Regions from separate parts of the Streptomyces sp. NPDC005955 genome, predicted to be linked through region 1. Evidence: riboswitches for the same ligand, from Rfam matches in the RefSeq annotation. Region 1 holds a riboswitch; each other region holds the start of a gene.

Evidence for each region. A riboswitch is a leader RNA that binds a small molecule or an ion and turns the genes downstream of it on or off. The one in region 1 is predicted to bind thiamine pyrophosphate.
Region 2: linked by a shared signal. The riboswitch ahead of ACFYOU_RS31560 (thiamine ABC transporter substrate-binding protein) and the one ahead of thiO (glycine oxidase ThiO) in region 1 are both predicted to bind thiamine pyrophosphate.
Region 3: linked by a shared signal. The riboswitch ahead of thiC (phosphomethylpyrimidine synthase ThiC) and the one ahead of thiO (glycine oxidase ThiO) in region 1 are both predicted to bind thiamine pyrophosphate.

The regions. Positions count from the first base shown of each region.
Region 1 covers NZ_JBIAIF010000003.1:430,216-437,554, reverse strand. Annotated here, with positions in the region: gene ACFYOU_RS10425 (hypothetical protein) at 1-131, opposite strand, end outside; gene metF (methylenetetrahydrofolate reductase [NAD(P)H]) at 177-1,097, opposite strand; gene thiE (thiamine phosphate synthase) at 1,225-1,881, opposite strand; gene ACFYOU_RS10410 (Rv2175c family DNA-binding protein) at 2,139-2,504, opposite strand; gene ACFYOU_RS10405 (FAD-dependent oxidoreductase) at 2,596-3,759, opposite strand; gene ACFYOU_RS10400 (hypothetical protein) at 4,100-4,495, opposite strand; TPP riboswitch at 4,544-4,657, shown strand; gene thiO (glycine oxidase ThiO) at 4,654-5,811, shown strand; gene thiS (sulfur carrier protein ThiS) at 5,808-6,041, shown strand; gene ACFYOU_RS10385 (thiazole synthase) at 6,043-6,837, shown strand; gene pknB (Stk1 family PASTA domain-containing Ser/Thr kinase) at 6,919-7,339, shown strand, end outside.
Region 2 covers NZ_JBIAIF010000019.1:95,794-103,132, forward strand. Annotated here, with positions in the region: gene ACFYOU_RS31555 (ABC transporter permease subunit) at 1-823, opposite strand, end outside; gene ACFYOU_RS31560 (thiamine ABC transporter substrate-binding protein) at 988-2,076, opposite strand; TPP riboswitch at 2,162-2,282, opposite strand; gene rlmN (23S rRNA (adenine(2503)-C(2))-methyltransferase RlmN) at 2,373-3,479, opposite strand; gene ACFYOU_RS31570 (hypothetical protein) at 3,726-4,010, opposite strand; gene ACFYOU_RS31575 (restriction endonuclease) at 4,120-5,040, opposite strand; gene ACFYOU_RS31580 (phosphatidate cytidylyltransferase) at 5,660-6,739, opposite strand; gene frr (ribosome recycling factor) at 7,045-7,339, opposite strand, start outside.
Region 3 covers NZ_JBIAIF010000006.1:10,764-18,102, forward strand. Annotated here, with positions in the region: gene ACFYOU_RS16430 (YibE/F family protein) at 1-1,173, opposite strand, end outside; TPP riboswitch at 1,245-1,411, shown strand; gene thiC (phosphomethylpyrimidine synthase ThiC) at 1,404-3,263, shown strand; gene ACFYOU_RS16440 (hypothetical protein) at 3,295-4,128, opposite strand; gene ACFYOU_RS16445 (metallophosphoesterase) at 4,309-5,625, opposite strand; gene ACFYOU_RS16450 (LacI family DNA-binding transcriptional regulator) at 5,823-6,944, opposite strand.

The DNA of each region.
Region 1 (7,339 bases):
ATGACCACGCCCAGGAAGCCGCAGAAGGCCAGCAACCGCCAGCGGAGCCTGGCCTTGTACTGCAACAGCACTTCGCCCAGCAGCCACAGCGCGACGACGCCGAACGCGATGTAGAGGACCGCCCAGCCCATGTACGCCCCTCTCGTGCGGTCGGCGCCCCACCGCGCACGACCGATCTAGACCTGCGTGTGGTGCAGCCCCAGATTCTCGTAGATTTCCAGCGTCGCGGTCGAGTTGTTGAGCGTGATGAAGTGCAGCCCGGGAACGCCCTCGTCCAGCAGCCGCGCACAGAACTCGGTCGCGAACGCGATTCCCATGGAGCGTACAGCGGCGGGATCGTCCCGCGCGGCGAGGATGCGGTCTTTCAGCTCGGCCGGGAAGGCGGCGTTGCTGAGCTGGGACAGCCGTTCGAGCTGTCTGACGTTCGTGACCGGCATGACCTCGGGAATGACGGGCGTGTCGCACCCGGCCGCGACCACCCGGTCACGCAGCCGCAGATAGGACTCGGGGTCGAAGAACATCTGGGTGATGGCGTAGTCGGCGCCCGCCCGACACTTGTCGACGAAGTGCCGGATGTCCGCGTCCCAGTCGGGGGAGCGCGGGTGCATCTCCGGGAAGGCGGCGACGCCGACGCAGAAGTCCCCCGACTCCTTGATGAGTCGGACGAGTTCGGCCGCGTAGGTGAGGCCCTGCGGGTGCGGCACCCAGGCGCCCATGGGGTCGCCGGGCGGGTCGCCGCGGACGGCGAGCATGTTGCGGATGCCGGCGTCGGCGTACTGGCCGATGATGTTGCGCAGCTCCGCGATGGAGTGGTCCACCGCCGTGAGGTGGGCGACGGGGGTCAGGGTGGAGTCGGAGGCGATCTGCTCGGTGGCCCGGACCGTGCCCGCGCGGGTGGAGCCGCCGGCACCGTAGGTCACCGAAACGAAGCTCGGCGCGACGGCCTCGACGCGCCGCAGCGCGTTCCAGAGGTTCCGTTCGCCCTTCGGGGTTTTCGGTGCCCAGAACTCGAACGAGTACGTCGTTTTACCCGATGCGAGCATGTCACGGACCGTGCGCGCGCGATCCGTCCTGGTGGAAGCTGTCCCAAGGGCCATACGGGCAGGTTAGCCACGCCGGGGCCGTCCCCCAACCGGGCGAGGGACAAATCCGACGAAAGACCCCCGCGGTGTCCACCCCTCGGACACTCTCCGTCCTCAGAGTGGGCGGAGCGGGGGCCGGGGTCTACGGGTTCCGCAGCCGGCGCGCGAATTCGGCGGCTGCCGCGCCCGGGTCGGTGGCCTCGGTGAGGGCCCGGACGACGACCACCCGACGGGCCCCTGCCTCGATGACCTGGTCGAGGTTGCCCAGGTCGATGCCGCCGATGGCGAACCAGGGCCGCTCGGGGCGCAGCCCGGCGGTGTGGCGGACCAGGGCAAGCCCCGGGGCGTGCCGTCCCGGCTTAGTGGGGGTGGGCCACACCGGGCCCGTGCAGAAGTAGTCGGCGCCCGGTTGCCGGGCCGCTGCCTGCGCCTCCTCGTCGGCGTGGGTGGAGCGGCCGATCAGGACGTCCTCGCCGAGGATCGCCCGGGCGGCGGGGACCGGGAGGTCGCCCTGGCCCAGGTGGAGCACGTCGGCGCCGATGGCGTGGGCGACGTCCGCCCGGTCGTTCACCGCGAGCAGCTTGCCGTGCCGCCGGCAGGCGTCGGCGAACACCCGCAGGTGGTCCAGTTCCTCGGCGGCCTCCATGCCCTTGTCGCGCAGTTGCACGACGTCCACGCCGGACGCGAGGACGCGGTCGAGGAACTCCGGGAGGTCGCCCTGGCGGGTGCGGGCGTCCGTGCAGAGGTAGAGGCGCGCGTCGGCGAGCCGGGCGCGGCGCGTGGGAGTGGAATCTGCCATGGCGGTACTGGTCCCCCCGTGGACGGTGCGGTGGTGCGTGGGCGGTCCGCGCAGGACGGCGCACGCCGAGCAGGACGCGCCCGATCAGGGGCGCGGGGAACTGCGCGCGAAGCCACCGCGCACCCCCACCGAACAGCGCACCGCAGGCGGGCGTACGGAGGGAACGCGGCGTACCGCGCAGGTGAGTACGGTGCGCGGACCACCTCGGGTCCGCGCACCGACGGCGTCGGCCGCTCAGTCGGCGGCGGGTGCGCGGCTCAGACGGCGAGCGCCTGCGCGCGGCGCTTCACCTCCGTACCGCGGTTCTCACTCAGGGCCTGGGCGGGCGTGCCCGGCAGGCTGGGGTCGGGGGTGAAGAGCCATTCGAGCGTCTCTTCGTCCGTGAAGCCGTCGTCCCGCAGGAGCGTCAGGGTGCCGCTGAGGCCCTTGACGACCTTGTCGTCGTCGATGAAGGCCGCGGGTACGTGCAGGGCCCTGTTCTCGCCGCGGCGCACCGCGATCAGCTGGCCCTCCTTGACGAGCTGCCGAACACGGGTCACCTCCACGCCGATCCGCTCGGCGATGTCCGGGAGGGTCAGCCAGGCGGGGACGAGAGCATCAATCTTTGCGTCAATCTCGGTCACGTACCCAAGCCTGCCACTTCCTTCTGACATCGGAAAAGCGGCCCGCTGCCGGTGGGGCCGGTCGGCCCCACCGGCGGCCCGCCCCGACGGGTCAGCGGACGGCCGACTTCAGGGGGCGCGCGGGGTCCACCAGCAGCCCGGTGTCGAGCACCGCGCCGGACTCGATCAGCTTGCGGCCCTGGGCCAGGTCGCGGGGGCGCCCCACGGCCAGCAGCGCCACCAGCCGCCCGCCGCGCAGCCAGCACACCGACCAGGCGGCACCCGAGGGCTCCCCGCGCCAGACCACCGTGTCGGCGCCTTCGTGGTGGCCCGCGTACTGGACGAAGCGCCCGAACTGCTCGGACCAGAAGTACGGCACCGGGTCGTACACCGCGGGCACCTCGCCGACGATGCCGGCGGCGACCGTGCGCGGGCCCTGGAGCGCGTTGTCCCAGTGGTGCACCAGCAGGCGTTCGCCGTACCGGGCGGAGGGGAAGGAGGCGCAGTCGCCGACCGCGTAGACGTCGGGCACCGAGGTCCGCAGGTGGTCGTCGGCGAGCACGTCCCGGTGCGCGCCGAGCGCGATCCCGGAGCCGGCGAGCCAGTCGGTGGCGGGGCGGGCGCCGATGCCCACCACCACCGCGCCCGCGGGCAGCACGCTGCCGTCGTCCAGGACCACTTCGCCGGGCTGCACGCGGACCACGCGCGCCCGGGTGCGCAGGGTGGCCCCGGCCTCCGCGTACCAGTCGGTCATGGGGGCCGCGACCTCGGCCGGCAGGGCGCCCGCGAGCGGCCGGTCGGCGGCCTCCACCACGGTCACCGCGCAGCCCGCCTCACGGGCGGCCGTCGCGAACTCGGCGCCGATCCAGCCGGCGCCCACCACCACGACGTCGTGTTGGTCGGCGAGCACCGGGCGCAGCCGCTCCGCGTCGTCCAGGGTGCGCAGCAGGTGCACCCCGGGGACGCCGTCCGCGCCCGGCAACCGGACCGGTTCGGCGCCGGTCGCGATGACCAGCGTGTCGTACGGGACGGGTCCGGCCTCGGTGTCGAGTGCGTGGTCGTCGGGGCGGACGCCGGTGACCTCCAGGCCGAGCCGCAGGTCGATGCCGAGCGCCGCGAAGTCCACGTCGAAGGCGGAGTCCTCGGCCTTGCCCAGGAGCACGGCCTTGGACAACGGCGGCCGGTCGTAGGGCTGGTGGGGTTCGGCGCCGATCAGGACGACCGGTCCGGCGAAGCCCTGTTCGCGCAGGGCCACCGCGGTCTGCACCCCGGCCATGCCCGCGCCCGCGATGACGACGCCCGGTGGCCGGTCAGCCGTGCCACCCGGTTCGGCCGTCGCGGTCGACCGGCCCGCCGCGCCCGTCTCCGTCACCCCGGACACCCCGGACACCCCGGACACCCCGGCCGTCTCCGTCGCCCCGGTCGTCTCGTCCGTTTCGACTGCCGCGGCTGTCTCTTCCGGCCCGGCTGCCCCGGCTGTCCTGGCTGTCCTGGCCGTCTCGTCTGTCTCTTCTGTCTCGTCTGGCATGTCGCCCTCGTCCGCCTCGTCGGGTGGTGGGGCCGTCGGCCGGCATCCGGCTGTCCCCGGTCGTCACCCTAGACACCCGGACGCCGGCTCAGTCGGCGGTCGGTCCCGGCTCGGGCGGTGTCTCCTCCACCACGCTCGTTCCCCGCCCCTCGCGCGACTCCCACTCCCAGGTCTCCAACAGCCGCACCCGCCCGTCCGGCAGGGCGACCACCCGGGACGCGCAGTGTCCGGATGCGGTCGTCCCGTCGGTGCGCAGTTGGACGTACCGGAAGTCCAGCCGGTCCCCGGTGCGGGTGCCGACGAGGTGGCCGCGGACCACCTCGCCGCCCGCGTAGTCGGCCCAGACCACGCCGTCGCGCTCGTGGTAGGCGAAGCGGGTGCGGGTGCCGACCTGGCCGGGCGCCTGGTCGGCCACGGGTACCAGGACCCGTCCGTCGAGCGAGGGCGCGGCCGGTGCGTCGGGGCGGTGCGGCTGGTCGGGCACGGGACACGACTCCCTTACTGGGGTGCGGGGCATCGGGTTAGGGTGGCCAACGTAACTCGCGGGAGCCCGGACGCACCGGGCTGAGAGGGAGGCTGACCGGCCTCCGACCGTACGAACCTGATCCGGGTCATGCCGGCGAAGGGAGGAGCGGAGCACCCATGTCTCGTTCAGCGGACGTCCTGGTGGTGGGCGGCGGGATCATCGGTCTGGTGACGGCCTGGCGGGCCGCCGGGCGCGGTCTGAGCACCGCACTGGCGGACCCCGCGCCGGGCGGCGGCGCCGCGCAGGTGGCGGCCGGGATGCTCGCCGCGGTCACCGAACTGCACCCCGGCGAGGAGCAGCTCCTCGCCCTCAACACCGCCTCGGCCCGGGCCTATCCGGCGTTCGCCGCCGAACTGTCCGAGGTCACCGGGGCGGACCTCGGCTACCGGCGCTGCGGCACCCTCGCCGTCGCCCTCGACGCCGACGACCGGTCCCAGCTGCGGGAGTTGCACGCCGTGCAGACCGCGGCGGGGCTGACGCCACAGTGGCTCAACGGTCGGGAGTGCCGGCGGCTCGAACCGATGCTGGCCCCGGGCGTGCGCGGCGGGCTGCGGGTGGACGACGACCACCAGATCGACCCGCGGCGACTGGCCGCGGCCCTGGTCACCGCCTGTGCGTCGGCCGGTGTGGTCTTCCACCGGCAGCGGGTCGAACGTCTGGTCACCCGCCGGGAGCGGGCCTCGGGCGTCCTGCTCGCCGACGGCACCGAGCTGGCGGCCGGGCAGGTCGTGCTCGCCGCGGGCAGTCTCAGCGGACGGCTCGCGGGCGTCCCCGAGGAGGTCCTGCCTCCGGTACGACCGGTCAAGGGACAGATCCTGCGGCTGCGGGTGCCGCCCGGCCTCGGCCCGTTCCTGAGTCGGACCGTGCGGGCGGTGGTGCGCGGCGGACAGGTGTACCTGGTGCCGCGCGAGGACGGTGAGCTGGTCCTCGGAGCCACCAGCGAGGAACTGGGCTGGGACACCACCGTCACCGCGGGCGGCGTGTACGAACTGCTGCGGGACGCCCACGAGCTGGTCCCCGGCATCACCGAGCTGCCGCTCGTCGAGACCCGTGCGGGGCTGCGGCCCGGCTCGCCCGACAACGCCCCCCTGCTCGGCCCCACCGCACTGGACGGGCTGCTGCTGGCCACCGGCCACCACCGCAACGGCGTGCTGCTCACCCCCGTCACCGGGGACGTGCTGGCCCACGCCCTGGTGCACGGTGAACTGCCGGACGCCGCACGCCCCTTCACCCCCCTCCGGTTCGCCCGCCTCCCCCAGGAGCAGCCCGCATGAGCGCGTCACCCGCCCCCGGGTCCACGACCCTGAGCGTCACCCTCAACGGCGAGCACCGGGAGGTCTCCCCCGGGACGACCCTCGGCGACCTCGTCGCCTCGCTCACCACCGCGCCCGGCGGAGTGGCCGCGGCCCTCAACGAGACCGTCGTCCCGCGCACGGGCTGGCCGCGGGTCGTGCTCGCGGACGGCGACCGCGTCGAGGTCCTCACCGCGGTCCAGGGAGGCTGACGTGGCCGACGACCCCTTCGTCCTCGGCGGGCGGAGCTACGGCTCCCGGTTGATCATGGGCACCGGCGGCGCCCCCAGCCTCGACGTGCTGGAACGCTCGCTGGTGGCCTCCGGCACCGAGCTGACCACCGTCGCGATGCGTCGGGTCGACCCGACGACCGCCGGCTCGGTGCTCTCCGTGCTGGACCGGCTCGGCATCCGGGTGCTGCCCAACACCGCGGGCTGCTTCACCGCCGGGGAGGCGGTGCTCACCGCGCGGCTGGCCCGGGAGGCGCTCGGCACCGATCTGGTCAAACTGGAGGTCATCGCCGACGAGCGGACCCTGCTGCCCGATCCCGTCGAGTTGCTGGACGCCGCCGAGATCCTCGTCGACGACGGTTTCACCGTCCTGCCGTACACCAACGACGATCCCGTCCTGGCGCACAAGCTGGAGGACGTGGGGTGCGCGGCGGTGATGCCGCTGGGCTCGCCCATCGGCTCCGGGCTGGGCATCCGCAATCCGCACAACTTCGAGTTGATCGTGGAGCGGGCGGGGGTCCCGGTCATCCTGGACGCGGGGGCCGGGACCGCCTCGGACGTGGCGCTGGCCATGGAGCTGGGCTGTGCGGGGGTGATGCTCGCCTCAGCGGTGACCCGGGCCCGGGTGCCGGTGCTGATGGCCGAGGCGATGCGGCACGCCGTGGAGGCCGGCCGCCTCGCCCACCGCGCCGGGCGCATCCCCCGGCGCTTCTTCGCGCAGGCCAGCTCGCCCGCCGCGGGGCAGGCCCGGCTGGACCCGGAGCGCCCCGCGTTCTGACCCCGCTACGGGGCGCGGACCGTCCGGGGCGCGCCCCCCGGGTCGGCACGCCCCCACTGCGCCGGCTCTTAGACTGCCTCCGTGGACACTTCGCTTCAGGACCCGCTGCTCGGGCACGTGCTGGACGCCCGCTACCGGGTGGACGCGAGGATCGCCACCGGCGGCATGGCCACGGTGTACCGCGCCCTGGACATCCGGCTGGACCGGGTGGTCGCCCTGAAGGTGATGCACCCCGCCCTCGCGGTGGACGCGGGCTTCGTGGAGCGGTTCATCCGCGAGGCGAAGTCGGTGGCCCGGCTCTCGCACCCGAACGTGGTCGGCGTCTTCGACCAGGGCGCCCAGGGCGCCTACGTGTACCTCGCGATGGAGTACGTGCCCGGCTGCACGCTGCGGGACGTGCTGCGGGAACGGGTCGCACTGCGCCCGCGGGCCGCCCTGGACGTCCTGGAGTCGGTGCTCGCCGCCCTCGGCGCGGCGCACCGGGCGGGTCTGGTCCACCGGG
Region 2 (7,339 bases), on a different contig from region 1:
ACTGCCCCGCACCGCGCGGGCGGCGTGCGGTGACCGAGGGGTCGACCAGCCGCAGCCCGTGCTCCCGGCGGCGCACGCTCCAGGCGTGGACGGCGAGGATCAGGCCGACGGCGACGAACTGCACGAGGGTGAGCACGGCCGCGCTGGAGAGGTCGAAGATCTGGGAGGTCTGCCGGTAGATCTCCACCTCCAGGGTGGAGAACGCGGGGCCGCCGAGGATCTGGACCACGCCGAAGGAGGTGAAGGTGAACAGGAACACCATCAGCGTGGCTCCCGCGACGGCGGGCCGCAGCGCCGGCAGGGTCACCGTCCGCCAGGCGGCGAACCGGGAGGCGCCGAGCACCCGGGCGGCTTCCTCCTGCCGCGGGTCGAGTTGGGCCCAGAGTCCGCCCACGGTGCGCACCACGACCGCGTAGTTGAAGAAGACGTGCGCCAGCAGGATCGCCCACACGGTGGTGTCGAGCCGTACGCCGGCCGCCCGGTCCAGCAGACCGCCGCGGCCGAGGAGGGCGAGGAACGCCGAGCCGGCCACGACGGTGGGCAGCACGAAGGGCACGGTGACCACGGCCCGCAGCACCTGCTTGCCGGGGAAGGCGAACCGCGCGAAGACGTAGGCGCCGGGCAGCGCGATCAGCAGGGTTCCCGCCGTCGAGGCGAGGGCCTGCCAGGTGGTGAACCACAGCACCTCGCGGATCTCCGGGCGGGCCAGGACCTCCCCGATCGCCCCGAGTTGCCAGACGCCCTCCGGCCGCAGCCCGCGGGCCACGATCGCGGTCACCGGGTAGGCGAAGAACACCGCGAAGAACACCGCCGGCAGCGCCATCAGCGCGCAGCGCAGCAGAGCGCCCCTGCGGTCCGACCGGGCGGCGCCGCCCGTCCGGGCGCCCGGGGCGGCGGGTCCGGGGGCGTCGGTGCGCCCGGGGCCCGCGCCGGCCGCCGCCCCCGACCCGAGCGGGTCGCCGGGGCGGGGGCCGTCGGCCGCGCGGCCTACTTCACTACGAGCGAGGTCCACTGCTTGACCCACTGGTCACGGTGGTCGGCGATCCGCTGCGGGTCCATCGTCAGCGGCGAGGGCACCTCCACCGCGTACCGGGCGAAGTCCGCGGGGACCTTGACGTCCTTGTGCACGGGGTCCACGAACATGTTCAGCGGCATGTCCGCCTGGAAGGTGCGCTCGCTCAGGAAGTCCAGCAGGGCCTTGCCGCCCTCCGGGTTCTTCGCACCCGCGAGCAGGCCCGCGTACTCCGCCTGCTGGAAACAGGTGCCGGTGGAGACGCCGGTCGGCGCCTCGGCGGGCTTGGGGTCGGAGTAGATCGCCTCGACGGGCGGGGAGGAGGCGTACGAGACGACGAGCGGACGGTCGCCGCCGGCCTTCTTGCCGCCGGCGGAGCCGGAGAACTCCTCGTTGTACGCCTGGTCCCAGCCGTCCACGACCTTGACGCCGTTGTCCTTCAGCTTCTTCCAGTAGTCGGGCCACGCGGCGCCGCCCTGCTGGGCGACGGTGCCCATGAGGAAGCCGAGGCCGGGCGAGGAGGTGGCCGGGTTCTCCACCACGAGGAGGTCCTTGTACGCCGGCTTCACCAGGTCGTCGAAGGTCTCCGGCGGGGTCACGCCCTTGTCCGCGAAGTACTTCTTGTCGTAGTTGACGCATATCTCGCCGGTGTCGACGAGGGTGACCCGGTCCTGCTTGTCGAGCAGCGGCCGCTTCGGGAGCCGGACGCTGTCCGCGCCCGCCGCCTCGTAGGGCGTGAAGAGCTCGTTGTCGAGGCCGCGGGAGAGCAGCGTGTTGTCGATGCCGAAGAACACGTCGCCCTGCGGATTGCCCTTGGTCAGGATGGCCTTGTTGACGGCGACGCCCGCGTCCCCGTCCTCCAGGACCTTGAGCGTGTAGCCGGACTCCTTCTCGAACTCCTCCAGCACCTCTTCGGAGGCGGCGAAGGAGCTGTGGCTGACCAGGGTGACCGTCTTGGACCCGCTGCCGTGCCCGTCGTCGCCGCTCTCGGCACAGCCGGAGAGGGTGACGAGGCCCAGCCCGGCCGCGAGGGCGACGGCGGTGGCCTTCTTGGTGGTGCTCACGTGGTGGTTCCTCCTGGAGCGGACCAGGAAGAGACGCGGCCCCGCCCGCGGCCCCCGGGGCGGGAGCGCGGGCAGGGCGCAACAGCTTGAGTGGTGACCGAACTTCCTACCCGGAATGACCCGGGCGAGGTTCAGAGGGTCTGCGGCCCGCCGGTGTGACCCGGCTGCCGCACTCTCAGCGCTGTGGCGCTCCCCTGTCGGAAAATGCAGTTGTCTGTCGTGAACGTGCTGCGAATGGCTCGAACCGCTCGCTGCGCACAAGACGCTATGCGGGCGTTCGGGACAAGAGTACCGCTCTAGCGTTCGGATGCCGCCAGCTGTCCACAGGCCCCGTCGATCTCCTGCCCCCGGGTGTCCCGGACGGTCACGGCCACCCCGTGCGCCGCGATGGCCTCCACGAACGCCTTCTCGTCCTCGGGACGGGACGCGGTCCACTTGGAGCCGGGCGTCGGGTTGAGCGGGATGAGGTTGACGTGCACCCGCTTGTTCTTGAGCAGTCGACCCAGCAGGTCACCGCGCCACGCCTGGTCGTTGATGTCCCGGATCAGGGCGTACTCGATGGACAGTCGCCGACCGGACCGCTCGGTGTACTCCCAGCCCGCGTCGAGGACCTCCCGGACCTTCCAGCGCGTGTTGACCGGGACGAGGGTGTCGCGCAGCTCGTCGTCGGGCGCGTGCAGGGAGATCGCGAGCCGGCACTTGAAGCCCTCGTCGGTGAACCGGCGGATCGCGGGCACGAGCCCGACCGTCGACACCGTGATCCCGCGCTGGGACAGGCCGAGGCCGTCCGGCTCCGGGTCGGTGAGGCGACGGATCGCCCCCACGACGCGGTTGTAGTTGGCCAGCGGCTCGCCCATGCCCATGAACACGATGTTCGACAGGCGCGCCGGGCCGCCGGGGATCTCCCCGTCCCGCAGCGCGCGCATGCCGTCCACGATCTGGTGCACGATCTCGGCCGTCGACAGGTTGCGGTCCAGCCCCGCCTGGCCGGTGGCGCAGAAGGGGCAGTTCATTCCGCAGCCGGCCTGGGAGCTGATGCACATGGTGACCCGGTCCGGGTACCGCATCAGCACCGACTCCACGAGGGTGCCGTCGAACAGGCGCCACAGCGTCTTGCGGGTGGTGTCGTCGTCGCAGCTGATGTGCCGCACCACGGACATCAGGTCCGGGAGGAGGGCCTCCTGCAACCGGTCGCGCGCGCCGGCCGGGATGTCCGTCCACTGGGCGGGGTCGTGGACGTACCGCGCGAAGTAGTGCTGCGAGAGCTGCTTGGCGCGGAACGGCTTCTCGCCGATGGCGGCGACGGCTTCCTTGCGCTCGGCGGGCGAGAGGTCGGCGAGGTGCCGCGGGGGCTTCTTGGCTCCGCGCGGGGCGACGAAAGTGAGTTCTCCGGGCTTGGGCATGGTGCCTCCAGTGTCGCAGACGCGAGCCGGTGGCCCGGGTGCGTCGCCGGCGGCGGGGGCCGGCACCGACCGCCCCCGTCGACGGCGGGCGACCCGGTGCCCGGCGCGTTCGCGCTGGTGGTCGCGGCCGGGGGCACCGTGCGACGGCCCGTGCCGGCGGCGACGGGGACCGGGCACGGTGCCGCGCGTCACAGCGGCACCCGCACCGGACGGGCCGCCCGCACGGGGGTGCGGGCGGCCCCGGCGCTACTCCCGGGCCGATTCCGGCGACGGGGGCCCGCCTACGCGCTCCCGGGCCGTTTCCACTGACGGGGGCCCGCCGGCGCGCGGCACCTGCCGGCGGCCGGTGCTGCGCGCTCCGGGCACGGGGGCGCCGCGGTGCAGGAACATCAGGAAGGGGGCGACGTAGGCCGATGCCTCCACCGGCGTCGCGCCGCCGGCGAGGACGAGGACCACGCCGGCCGACAACGCACTGCCGAACATCGCGGCCCGTGCGAGCAGGGCTGCTCGCCCCTCCGGGTTTTCGGACATACTTGGACTGCTCCTGTTCCTCCGAGGACGGTGAGCACGGGCCACCCGCTTCGTTACCAGGCGCCGCGGGTGGCCTGCTTCGTGTGGGGGCACCGTCGGGTGCCCGCGGTCAGGCCGCGCCGGTGGACGCGTATCCGTCTCCTTCCGGCCAGACGACGACGATCTTCAGCCCGGCGCACAGGTCGAGCAGGTCGTCCTCCGGGCGGGAGGGCACCAGCAGCGCCAGCTCCGGCTCGGGGAGGAAGCGGGCGTAGTCCAGGAGTTGACCGACGGCCATCCGGACGGCGCTCCGCCCGACCGAACCCTTGGCCTCGTAGAGCCGGTTGGCCGTGACGTCGTAGAGGTCGGTCAGCAGCCACTTGGCGACGCCGGTCGGTGCGATCCGGTGCCGCGTCGTCTCGTGGCCCAGCAGCCGGAGGTGGTCGGCGTACCCCAGGACCAGTTTCGCCTCGGCCCGCTCGGCCTCGTACGGTTCGCGGGAGGGCTCGACCCACATCCGCTCGGTGTACTGCGCCTCCACCTCCAGCGCCTCCACCCGGGGGCTGTCCTCGGGGGTGTGCGGAAGCTGGGAACCGGCGGGCGGGGCCGCCGTGAGCGGCTGCAAGCGGAACATGATGACGCTGCGGACCGGTCCGTCGTTCGTCTCCGGCGCCTCGGTGCGGTACCAGGGCCGCTCCTCGGGCAGCACGAACTCCCCGAGGTACTGGCACATGCCCGAGCCGAGGCCCTTGAAGAGGCGCAGGGCCCGGCCCTCGTCCCGGTGCTTCAGGATGGCCAGGTTGCCCTGGCTCATCTTCTGGTCGCCGAGTTGGCCCTCGCCGGCGTAGTGGTAACAGCCGTCGTCGCCCCAGCCGTCGAAGTAGCCGTGTTTGTGGCCCTTCACCGGGTCCGTGAAGCAGAAGACGTTGGCGGACACCCGGGAGGGCCCGATCCCGCCCTGTCGACGCCCTCCGTAGCGCTCGTGCAGCTCGACGCGCTTGAGGACGTCACCGACGGCGATGTCCCAGTCGGTCGCCGTGTCCGTTGCCATCCTGCGGGCCACCCTCCATGCGTTTAGGTCCAGAGGACCACCTAAAACCCTAGGCTATACGAAGGCGCTTCCCTCTCGCTTAAAGTATGTCCACTCGAACTACGCAGCCAGGTTCGGCCAACCCTACGGGACGGGACCGCTGCCACTCCGGCTCCCTCCACCGGCCGTTCGCACTGCGGAGCGAACGGAGCGCCCGGATCCAGTCGCAAGGGCCCGAAATCCGGACCACGGGGAGCAAAGGGCCCCGAGCACCCGGCCCGCTGACCGACGATTCGTCCGTCGCACACCAACAGGACCCACGGGAACCGGACGAGGACTCGACGGAACCCGAAGGGCACCGGGAAGGAACAGGGGAGGACGAGGTGGGCTACCAGATCAAGTGCGGATCGACGCAGACCGCTACGGGGAAACCGTGCAGGAACCCGGCGATGGTCGGCTACTCCCGCTGCCAGCTCCACCGAGGGCCCTGGACGCCCCCGCAACGGCGGCGGACCAAGAAGCGCTGAGCCCCCGCCCGTACGACCGGTGAGGGGGAGAGAACGGTGAGGGCCGGTCGTCCCGTGGACGACCGGCCCTCACCCTCGTTCGCGCGGGTCGAAGACCCCGGCACGGAGCCCGATCAGCCGGACCCCACGAAGACCACCATCAGCAGCCAGACCACCGGGGCCGTCGGCAGGAGCGAGTCGAGCCGGTCCATGATGCCGCCGTGGCCGGGCAGCAACGTGCCCATGTCCTTGATGCCGAGGTCCCGCTTGATCATGGACTCCCCGAGGTCCCCCAGCGTGGCGCTGACGGCGACCGCGAGCCCCAGCAGCAGCCCCTGCCACCAGGTGCCCCCGTCGATCAGGAACTCCATGCACAGGGCGCCGGCGACCATCGCGAAGCCGATCGCGCCGAACAGTCCCTCGCGGGTCTTGCCGGGGCTGATCCGCGGCGCCAGCTTGTGGGTGCCGAACCGCCAGCCGATCGCGTACGCCCCCGTGTCGCTGACGACCGTCAGCACCAGGAAGGTCAGCACCCGCCAGGCACCGTCGTCGGCGGTGAGCAACAGGGCCACGAAGGTCGCCAGGAAGGGCACGTAGAAGGCGGCGAACACCCCCGCCGTGACGTCCTTCAGATACCCGTCCGGAGGCCGCGACATCCGCCACACGAGAACGGCGAGCGCGGTCAGCGCCATCGCCACCCACGCCCCGTCGGTACCGCGCGCGTAACCGGCGACGACTATGGCGGCCCCGCCCACCGCGAGCGGAACCAGCGGGGCGTCGATGTCCTTGCGTTCCTTGAGACGGCTGGTGAGTTCCCACAGCCCGACGACGACCGCGACGACGATGACGCCGACGAAGACCGCCTTCACCACGAACAGCGAGGCGACGATCACCGCGGCGAGCCCCAGCCCGACCCCTATGGCCGCGCCCAGGTCACGTCCCGCACTCTTCTTCTGCGGTGCGGCGGGCGGTTCCGGTGCGCTGGGCATGGGCTCCTGTGGCATCTGCGACGCCGTCTGGTGCGGGGCCCGGCCTGCTCGGGAACCGCTCAGTTCCTCGGTACTGCCGTGGGTGGGATGAGGGGCACCGCCCGGCGACGCGGCTCCCCAGCCGTCCGGTACCGCGCCGGGAGGTGCACCGGGCACGACCGGCACGGGCCGGGTCTGCCCCGACCGCACGACGTCATGCGCATCGTACGCAGGAGCGGCCGGCACCGCCCCTCGGCCGGGGCCACCGGGGGTGGCGGTCCGCGGCGGGGCGTACGCCTGCGCGGCCCGTCCGGGGGCGTACCCCTGGACGGGCTGTCCGGGCAGGGACGCGTACCCCTGGGCCGGAGCCGCGGGGGCGTGGCCGAAGGAGGGCTGGCCGGGAGTGCCGGGAGCCGGGGCGGCGTACCCCTGGACGGACCCGTGGTCCTGAGTCGGCCCCTGGCCGGACCCGTCGGCGGGTCCCTGGTCGGTCGGGAGCCCCGGCCCGGCGTATCCGGCCCGCGAGGGCGCTCCCCAGGAAGAGTCGTTCATCAGACTTCGAGCAGCTCGGCTTCCTTGTGCTTCAGCAGCTCGTCCACCTGGGCGACGTACTTCGTGGTGGTGTCGTCGAGTTCCTTCTCCGCGCGGCGGCCCTCGTCCTCACCGACCTCGCCGTCCTTGACGAGCTTGTCGATCGCTTCCTTGGCCTTGCGGCGCACGGCACGGATCGAGATCTTCGAGTCCTCCGCCTTGCCCTTGGCGACCTTGATGTAGTCGCGGCGGCGCTCTTCGGTCAGCTCGGGGAACGTCACCCGGATGATATTGCCGTCGTTGCTCGGGTTGACG
Region 3 (7,339 bases), on a different contig from region 1:
CGCGCGGTACAGCGCGCGGCGACTCATCGTCGGATCGGCCTGGTGCAACTCCCAGACCGCCGAGGTCTGGGTGACGGTCACGTCGTCCAGCACGCCGAGCGAACCGATGATCACCCCGGCCAGCAGCAGACCGCTCATGTCGATCCCCGGGTACAGCCCGTGGATCAGTCCGGTGTTGTCGTCGGTGTCCCCGGTGAGCGAGGCCCAGCCGATGAACAGGGAACCCAACACCCCGATCAGCAGCAGGGACACCAGCGTGCCGAGCACGGCCACCGAGGTGCGGGCGGACAGCCCGTGGCACATGTACAAGGCGATCAGCATGATCGCGCTCGCCCCGACCACCGCGACGACCAGCGGATTCGAGCCCTGGAGGATCGCGGGCAGGATGAAGAACGTCAGGATCAGGAAGCTCACCGCGAGGGCCACCAGGGCCATCAGCCCGCGCAGCCGGCCGACGAGCACCACGGCGAGCGCGAACAGTCCGGCCAACAGCACCATCGGAAGCCGACGGTTGGTGTCCGCGACCGAGTACTGGAGGTCCCGCGGCGCGTCGGGGGCGTAGGCGACGATCACCTTCTGCCCCTGCTCCAGCTTCCGCGAGGCATCGGGCTGCACGATCTCGGTGAACGTCCGACCCGTGTGCGGACCCGTGGTGACCTCGACGGTGGCCTTGCCGCAGTCGCCGGTCGCCCGCTGCTGCGCCTGACTGCCCTCGGCGGTCGAGGTGTCCCCGGTCGGCGGGACGGCGCCCGCGTTGACGGACTTGCAGTCGACCCGGTCGACCCGGGTGACCGTCGCCTGCTCGGTCTGCCGGTCGAAGCCGACGCCCGTGCGCTCGTGGGTGGGGGCGCCGCCCGGCCACAGGACGACCAGCCCCACGACGACGGCCGTGGCGAAGGGGATCAGCACCGCGGCGATGATCCGGCGCAAGCGGGCCGAGACGGGCGCCGCCGGACCGTGCGAGTGAGAATGCCCGTGGCCCCCGTGGCCCCCGTGGCCCCCGTGGCCCCCGTGGCCCCCGTGGCCCCCGTGGCCTCCCCCGCCTCTCCCCTGGCCGCCGTGGCCGTCCGGACCGTGGCCGTAGCCGTGGGCGGTCGACTCCGGGGCCGTCGCGGGGGACGGCGGCCAGGGCTGTCCGGCGGGCGGGACGGGAGGCTGCGGCGAGGTGGTCACCGCCCGATCATCGCAAGAACGGGCGGGGCCCACTGTTCAGCACGCCAGACATGACGCTAGCGTGGGGGCACCTTTGCACACGCGGGAGCTCGGAGCACCGGGCTGAGAGGGCGCTGACCTCCGTACCCGGACCTGCTCGACGCTTCACGCGGACGGGTGCTCCGGCGGAGAACCGCTGCGTCGACCGCTGAACCTGTTACCGGGTAATGCCGGCGTAGGGAGTAGGTCTCATGACCATCAAGGACGCACGCACGCCTGCCGTGACCGCGACCGACCCCACCGATCCCACGGACACTGCGGACACTGCGGAGCCCACGGACACTGCGGAGCCCACGGACACCGCGGACCCCGGGCCGACCGCCGGCTGGCACAAGGCGTACGTCGAGGGCCCCCGCCCCGATCTGCGCGTGCCGGTCCGTCAGGTCCACCTCACCAACGGCGGGTCGGTCACCCTGTACGACACCTCCGGCCCGTACACCGATCCGCACGCCGACACCGACGTCCGCCGCGGGCTGCCGCCGCTGCGGGAGAACTGGATCGTCGCGCGCGGCGACACCGAGGAGTACGCGGGCCGCCCCGTCCGCCCCGAGGACGACGGGCTCAAGCACACCTCGCCGCGCGGAGGGCTGCGCAACCTCGACGCGGTGTTCCCGGGACGGCCCCGCCAGCCCCGACGGGGCCGCGACGGGAAGCACGTCACCCAGCTCGCCTACGCGCGCCGCGGCGAGGTCACGCCCGAGATGGAGTTCGTGGCGCTCCGCGAGAACGTCGAACCCGAGGTCGTACGGGCCGAGATCGCCGCCGGCCGGGCGGTGCTGCCCGCGAACGTCAACCACCCGGAGATCGAGCCGATGATCATCGGCAAGCGGTTCCTGGTGAAGGTCAACGCCAACATCGGCAACTCCGCCGTCACCTCGTCCATCGAGGAGGAGGTGGACAAGATGACCTGGGCCACCCGCTGGGGCGCCGACACCGTCATGGACCTGTCCACCGGCCGCAACATCCACACCACCCGGGAGTGGGTGCTGCGCAACTCCCCCGTGCCGATCGGAACGGTGCCGCTCTACCAGGCGTTGGAGAAGGTGGACGGCCGGGCGGAGGAACTGACCTGGGAGATCTACAAGGACACGGTCATCGAGCAGGCCGAGCAGGGCGTGGACTACATGACCGTCCACGCGGGCGTCCGGCTGCCGTACGTACCGCTCACGGCGCGCCGCAAGACCGGCATCGTGTCGCGCGGCGGGTCGATCATGGCCGCGTGGTGCCTGGCGCACCACAAGGAGTCCTTCCTGTACGAGAACTTCGAGGAACTGTGCGAGATCCTCGCCGCCTACGACGTCACGTACTCCCTGGGCGACGGGCTGCGCCCCGGTTCCATCGCGGACGCCAACGACGAGGCGCAGTTCGCGGAGTTGCGCACCCTCGGCGAACTGAACCGGATCGCCAAGGGCTTCGACGTCCAGACCATGATCGAGGGCCCCGGACACGTGCCGATGCACAAGATCAAGGAGAACATCGACCTCCAGCAGGAGATCTGCGAGGAGGCCCCGTTCTACACCCTGGGCCCCCTGACCACCGACATCGCGCCCGCCTACGACCACATCACCTCCGGGATCGGCGCCGCCATGATCGCCTGGTGGGGCACCGCGATGCTCTGCTACGTCACGCCCAAGGAGCACCTGGGCCTGCCCAACCGTGACGACGTGAAGACCGGGGTCATCACGTACAAGATCGCCGCCCATGCCGCGGACCTGGCCAAGGGGCATCCCGGTGCCCAGGAGTGGGACGACGCGCTCTCCGACGCCCGCTTCGAGTTCCGCTGGGAGGACCAGTTCAACCTGGCCCTCGACCCCGACACGGCACGGTCCTTCCACGACGAGACCCTGCCCGCGGAACCCGCGAAGACGGCGCACTTCTGTTCCATGTGCGGGCCGAAGTTCTGCTCGATGAAGATCAGCCAGAGCATCAACGAGCGGTTCGGCGGCGACGCCGCCGAGGACGCCTCCGCTCAGGAGGTCGCCGAGGGGATGCTCCAGAAGTCCAAGGAGTTCGCGGCCTCGGGCAACCGGGTCTACCTCCCGTTGGCGTGACGGGCGCGTCCGGGCCGACGTGCGGACCGGGTCACTCCGGCGGGTGTTCGGGCCCGCCGAAGTCCGGGCTGCTGAAGTCCGGGCTCGAATAGCTGGGGCGCGGCCCCTCCGAGCCCCGGTCGGGGCTGCTGAACCCCGGCCGGTGGTAGCCGAGGTGCGGCATCCGACCGGAGGTGCCGGCACCCGCCGGGGCCGGGCCGTACGTCCCGCCGGTCCCGGCAGCCCCGGCGTCGGGGTTTGGGGCGTTCGCCAGGGCGCTGCGGAGGAAGGGCACGATGCCGTGCTCCAGCAGGGCGTCGCGCCAGGCCGCGCGGGCCAGTTCGACCCGTTCGTCGATCTCGCGCCGCGGGGCGGCCCGCAGCGCCGTCGCGTTGTTGCGCAGTGCGGCGAACAGCAGTCCGGCCGCGGCGACGAGGATCGCGGCGGCGGTGATCGCGCCGAAGACCCAGCCCGTGGCGAGTAGGGTCCGGCCGATCGCCAGCCCGGGGCTGAACGCCCGCAGGGCGTAGCCGACGAGCAGGAAGATCACTGCGGCGGCCCCGGCGAGCACCGGTGCGAGCACCGCGAGGACGGCGAGGACACCGGCGCCCGTGGGCTCGGGTGCGCCGTCGGCCGTGGTGCGCGGGGTGGTGGCACGTGCTTCGGCGCGGACCGTGACGTAGGCGTCGTACTCGGCGGTGGCCGCGGCCGTGATCAGGGCCCGGGCTTCGACGGCCCTGCTGCGCAGCTGTTCGGTGTTCAACCGGTGGCTGACGGGTGCCAGTTCGGGATGGTGCGCGGTGGTGCGCAGCGCCTCGTCGAGGATCCGCTCGTACTCGGTGCGGTCCTCGCTCGACAACTGCCGCGGAACGCTGTTCATCTGCATCCCCCGATGCTCCGTAGGGCGTGTGGCTCACATGGTTGAGAGCCGTCGGGCAGAAACGGAGGGGAGCCTGCTACGGATGGGCCATGGTAGGGCCGGCACGGCGCACGGTGACAGGGGATTTCCGAAAATGGTGCCCCGGTGCCGCAGGATCCTCCGTTTCCGCGATCGCCCGCGGAACGTTCAGTCGTGCAGGGGGAGTTGCTGGACCAGCAGCTTTCCGGCCATGGTCACGCCGCCGTCCATGGCGATCGCGAGTCCGTCGGCGTAGACGTGCGGTCCGTGCACCACCGGGCCGCGGCTGTCGTCGTCGTCCTCGGAGCCGACCTCTCCGAGCAGGTAGGGGATGGGGCTGTGGCCGTGTACGACGCGGGAGCCGCCGTAGGCGGAGAGGAGTTCCCGGGCGGCTTGCGGTCCGGCTTCGTCGCGGAAGGCGAAGCGCTTGGTGAACTTCCGGAACAGGTCCCAACACTCGTCGGCGTCGTTGCGCGTCAGGGTCTCCCGCACCGTGTCGTTCACGGCCTCGATGGAGTCGCCGTAGTCGAGGTAGGCGGTGGTGTCCGAGTGCAGGAGCAGGTGGCCGTCCTCCTCCACCATGGCGTCGAGCCGGGACATCCACTGGAGGTGGTGGTCCTGGAGGCGGTCCATATCGGCCTTCTGGCCGCCGTTGAGCAGCCAGGCCGCCTGGAAGGTGGCGGTGCCCGCACCGGAGTTGACCGGCGTGTCGCCGAAGCGGCGGGCGCCGATGAGGAGCAGTTCGTGGTTGCCCATGAGGGCCTTGCAGTAGCCCCCGGCTGCGGCGGCCTCGGCGGACAGCTTCATGACCAGGTCGATCACGCCGATGCCGTCGGGCCCGCGGTCGGTGAAGTCGCCGAGGAACCAGAGCCGGGTGGTGCCCGCGGACCAGTTGCCTTCGGTGTCGATCAGGCCCTGCTCGTGCAGCGCGGCGACCAGTTCGTCCAGGTAGCCGTGCACGTCGCCCACCACGTACAGCGGGCCGGGGCCGTCCGGGGCGGGGGGCGCGGGGGCCGGAGCGGGGGACCCTTCCGGTGCCGGGAGGGTGTCGCCCCGTTTGATCACCGGGAGGTCGCGTTGGGTCGGGGTGTAGCCCTCGGGTTCCTCGCCGCCGTCGTAGGGCGGGGTGCCGCCGGGCGCGGCGGGGTGGGCGGCGACCGGCGCGTGCCGGTCACCGGGCGCCGGGTGCTCACCGGGCGCCCGGTGAGGGCCGGGTTCGGGGTGGGCGGGGGCGCTCGCGGGCCGGTACGGCGCGCCGTCCGGAGGCGTGGTGGGCTGCGGCGGGCGCGCCGGAGCGGCGCCCGGGTCCGCCGTGGTGCCCGGGTGCGGACCGGCGCTGCCCGGGTGCGGACCGACCCGTGGATCGGGCCGTGGATCGGGCCGGTCGGGATGGACGGGACCGGCCTCGTGTACATAGGCCGGCACCCGGAAGTCACGTACCGTCGGCGTTCGCACGACGGGTCCCTGACCTGCCCCCTGAGTCATCGACCCCTCCACCACCTCGCGCCGCAACTGCACCGGATCGGACTGCCTGGTCGCAGCGGCCCGCGGTGTCGTCCGCCCATCATAGGAATGCGGATCGCGCTGTGTGATGACCCAGGGGTGGTGAATCGGAACAGCGGCCCGGTTCACCGCGCTTTTCTCCCGAATTGGGCGGCGACCGGATGTCCGTTCACCCTCGGCTAGCCGGTGCGCGGCGAGCGGGGAGGGCTGACGGTGGTGCGCGGATGACGCCGTTCGGAGGAGGTGCGGACGATCAGTTCCGTGGGTATGACCTGCTCCATCGGATGGTCGGACTCGACTCCCTCGATCGCGTCGATGAGGAGTTGGACGACGGCCGTGCCGATCCGCCGCGGTTTGAGCGAGAGCGTGGTGATCGGCGGTTCCGTGGTGGCGTAGACGGTCGATTCGCTACAGCAGACGAGGAGCAGGTCGTCCGGTACGCGCAGTCCGTACCTGCGGGCGGCGGCCAGCAGGTCCGTCCCGTTGGGGTCGAAGAGGCCGTAGACCGCATCGGGACGGTCGGGCCGAGCCAGCAGACGGTCGGCGGCCACGGCACCCGCGCAGGGGTCGTGCGCCGGATACGCCTCGTAGACGGGGTCCTGCCCCACGCGCTCGCACCAGTGCAGGTACGCCGTCGTCGACAGGTGGGTGTAGGTGTCGGTGGTGGTGCCGGTGAGGAGCCCGATGCGGCGCGCGCCGGCTTCCGCCAGGTGGTCGAGGATGCCGAGCACGGCGGCCTCGTGGTCGTTGTCCACCCAGGCGGTGACCGGGAGCGAACCGGCGGGTCGTCCGTCCGAGACGACGGGCAGGCCCTGGCGGACCAGTTCGGTCACGACCGGGTCCTTGTCGGAGGGATCGATCACCACGGTGCCGTCGAGCGCGACGTTCGACCACACGTCGACGGGACTGCGGCGGGAGGTCGCCGGAAGGATGACGAGGGCGTACCCCCTGGCCAGTGCGGCGGAGGTGGCGGCCCTCGCCATCTCGGCGAAGTAGGCGAACTCGGTGAAGGTGAAAGGTTCATCCCCGTAGGTGGTCACGGTCAGCCCGATGAGGCCGGACTTGCCGGTACGGAGGGTTCGGGCGGCGGCCGAAGGGCGGTAGCCGAGACGGTCGGCGACCTCGCGGACGTGGCGCCGGGTCGCGTCGGGTAACCGGCCCTTGCCGTTGAGCGCGTCCGAGACGGTCGTGATGGAGACACCGGCGGCGGCGGCCACGTCTCTGATGCCCGCTCGGCCCGGCCGGCCGCCTCGGCGGGGGGTGTCCGCCCGGCTCACCTGGTGCTTCCCTGCTGCTGTCATGGCGTGCCGATAGTAGGGCTCAGACGGTGGGGTGGGGCGGACGGGGATCCACACGTTGACAGGCACGTTTCTGCATGGCATTGAGGGGCTAAAAGGGTTTAAACGTAAGGATGTTGAGGGATCAGCCAGGGAATCCAGGACCGTAGAGGGGGCTGGGCCTCGGCGGGGAGTCATGTCTCGAAGAGGTCTCAACTCACCTTGACGAGGGATGCGCGCCACGGCGCAAGCCAGGGGCGCGAGCTTCTTCGGCGCGCGCCGTCTCCGTGCGGATCGGGGTGGAGGAGCGGGCGCGTTCCCGGTCCGACGGCGGGTGACTCCCCCGCCGTCGGGTTCCGCGGGGGTTGTCTGGGGCGGGAATCCTCTTAGGGTGTGAAGCATTACGGTGCTGGTCGAGT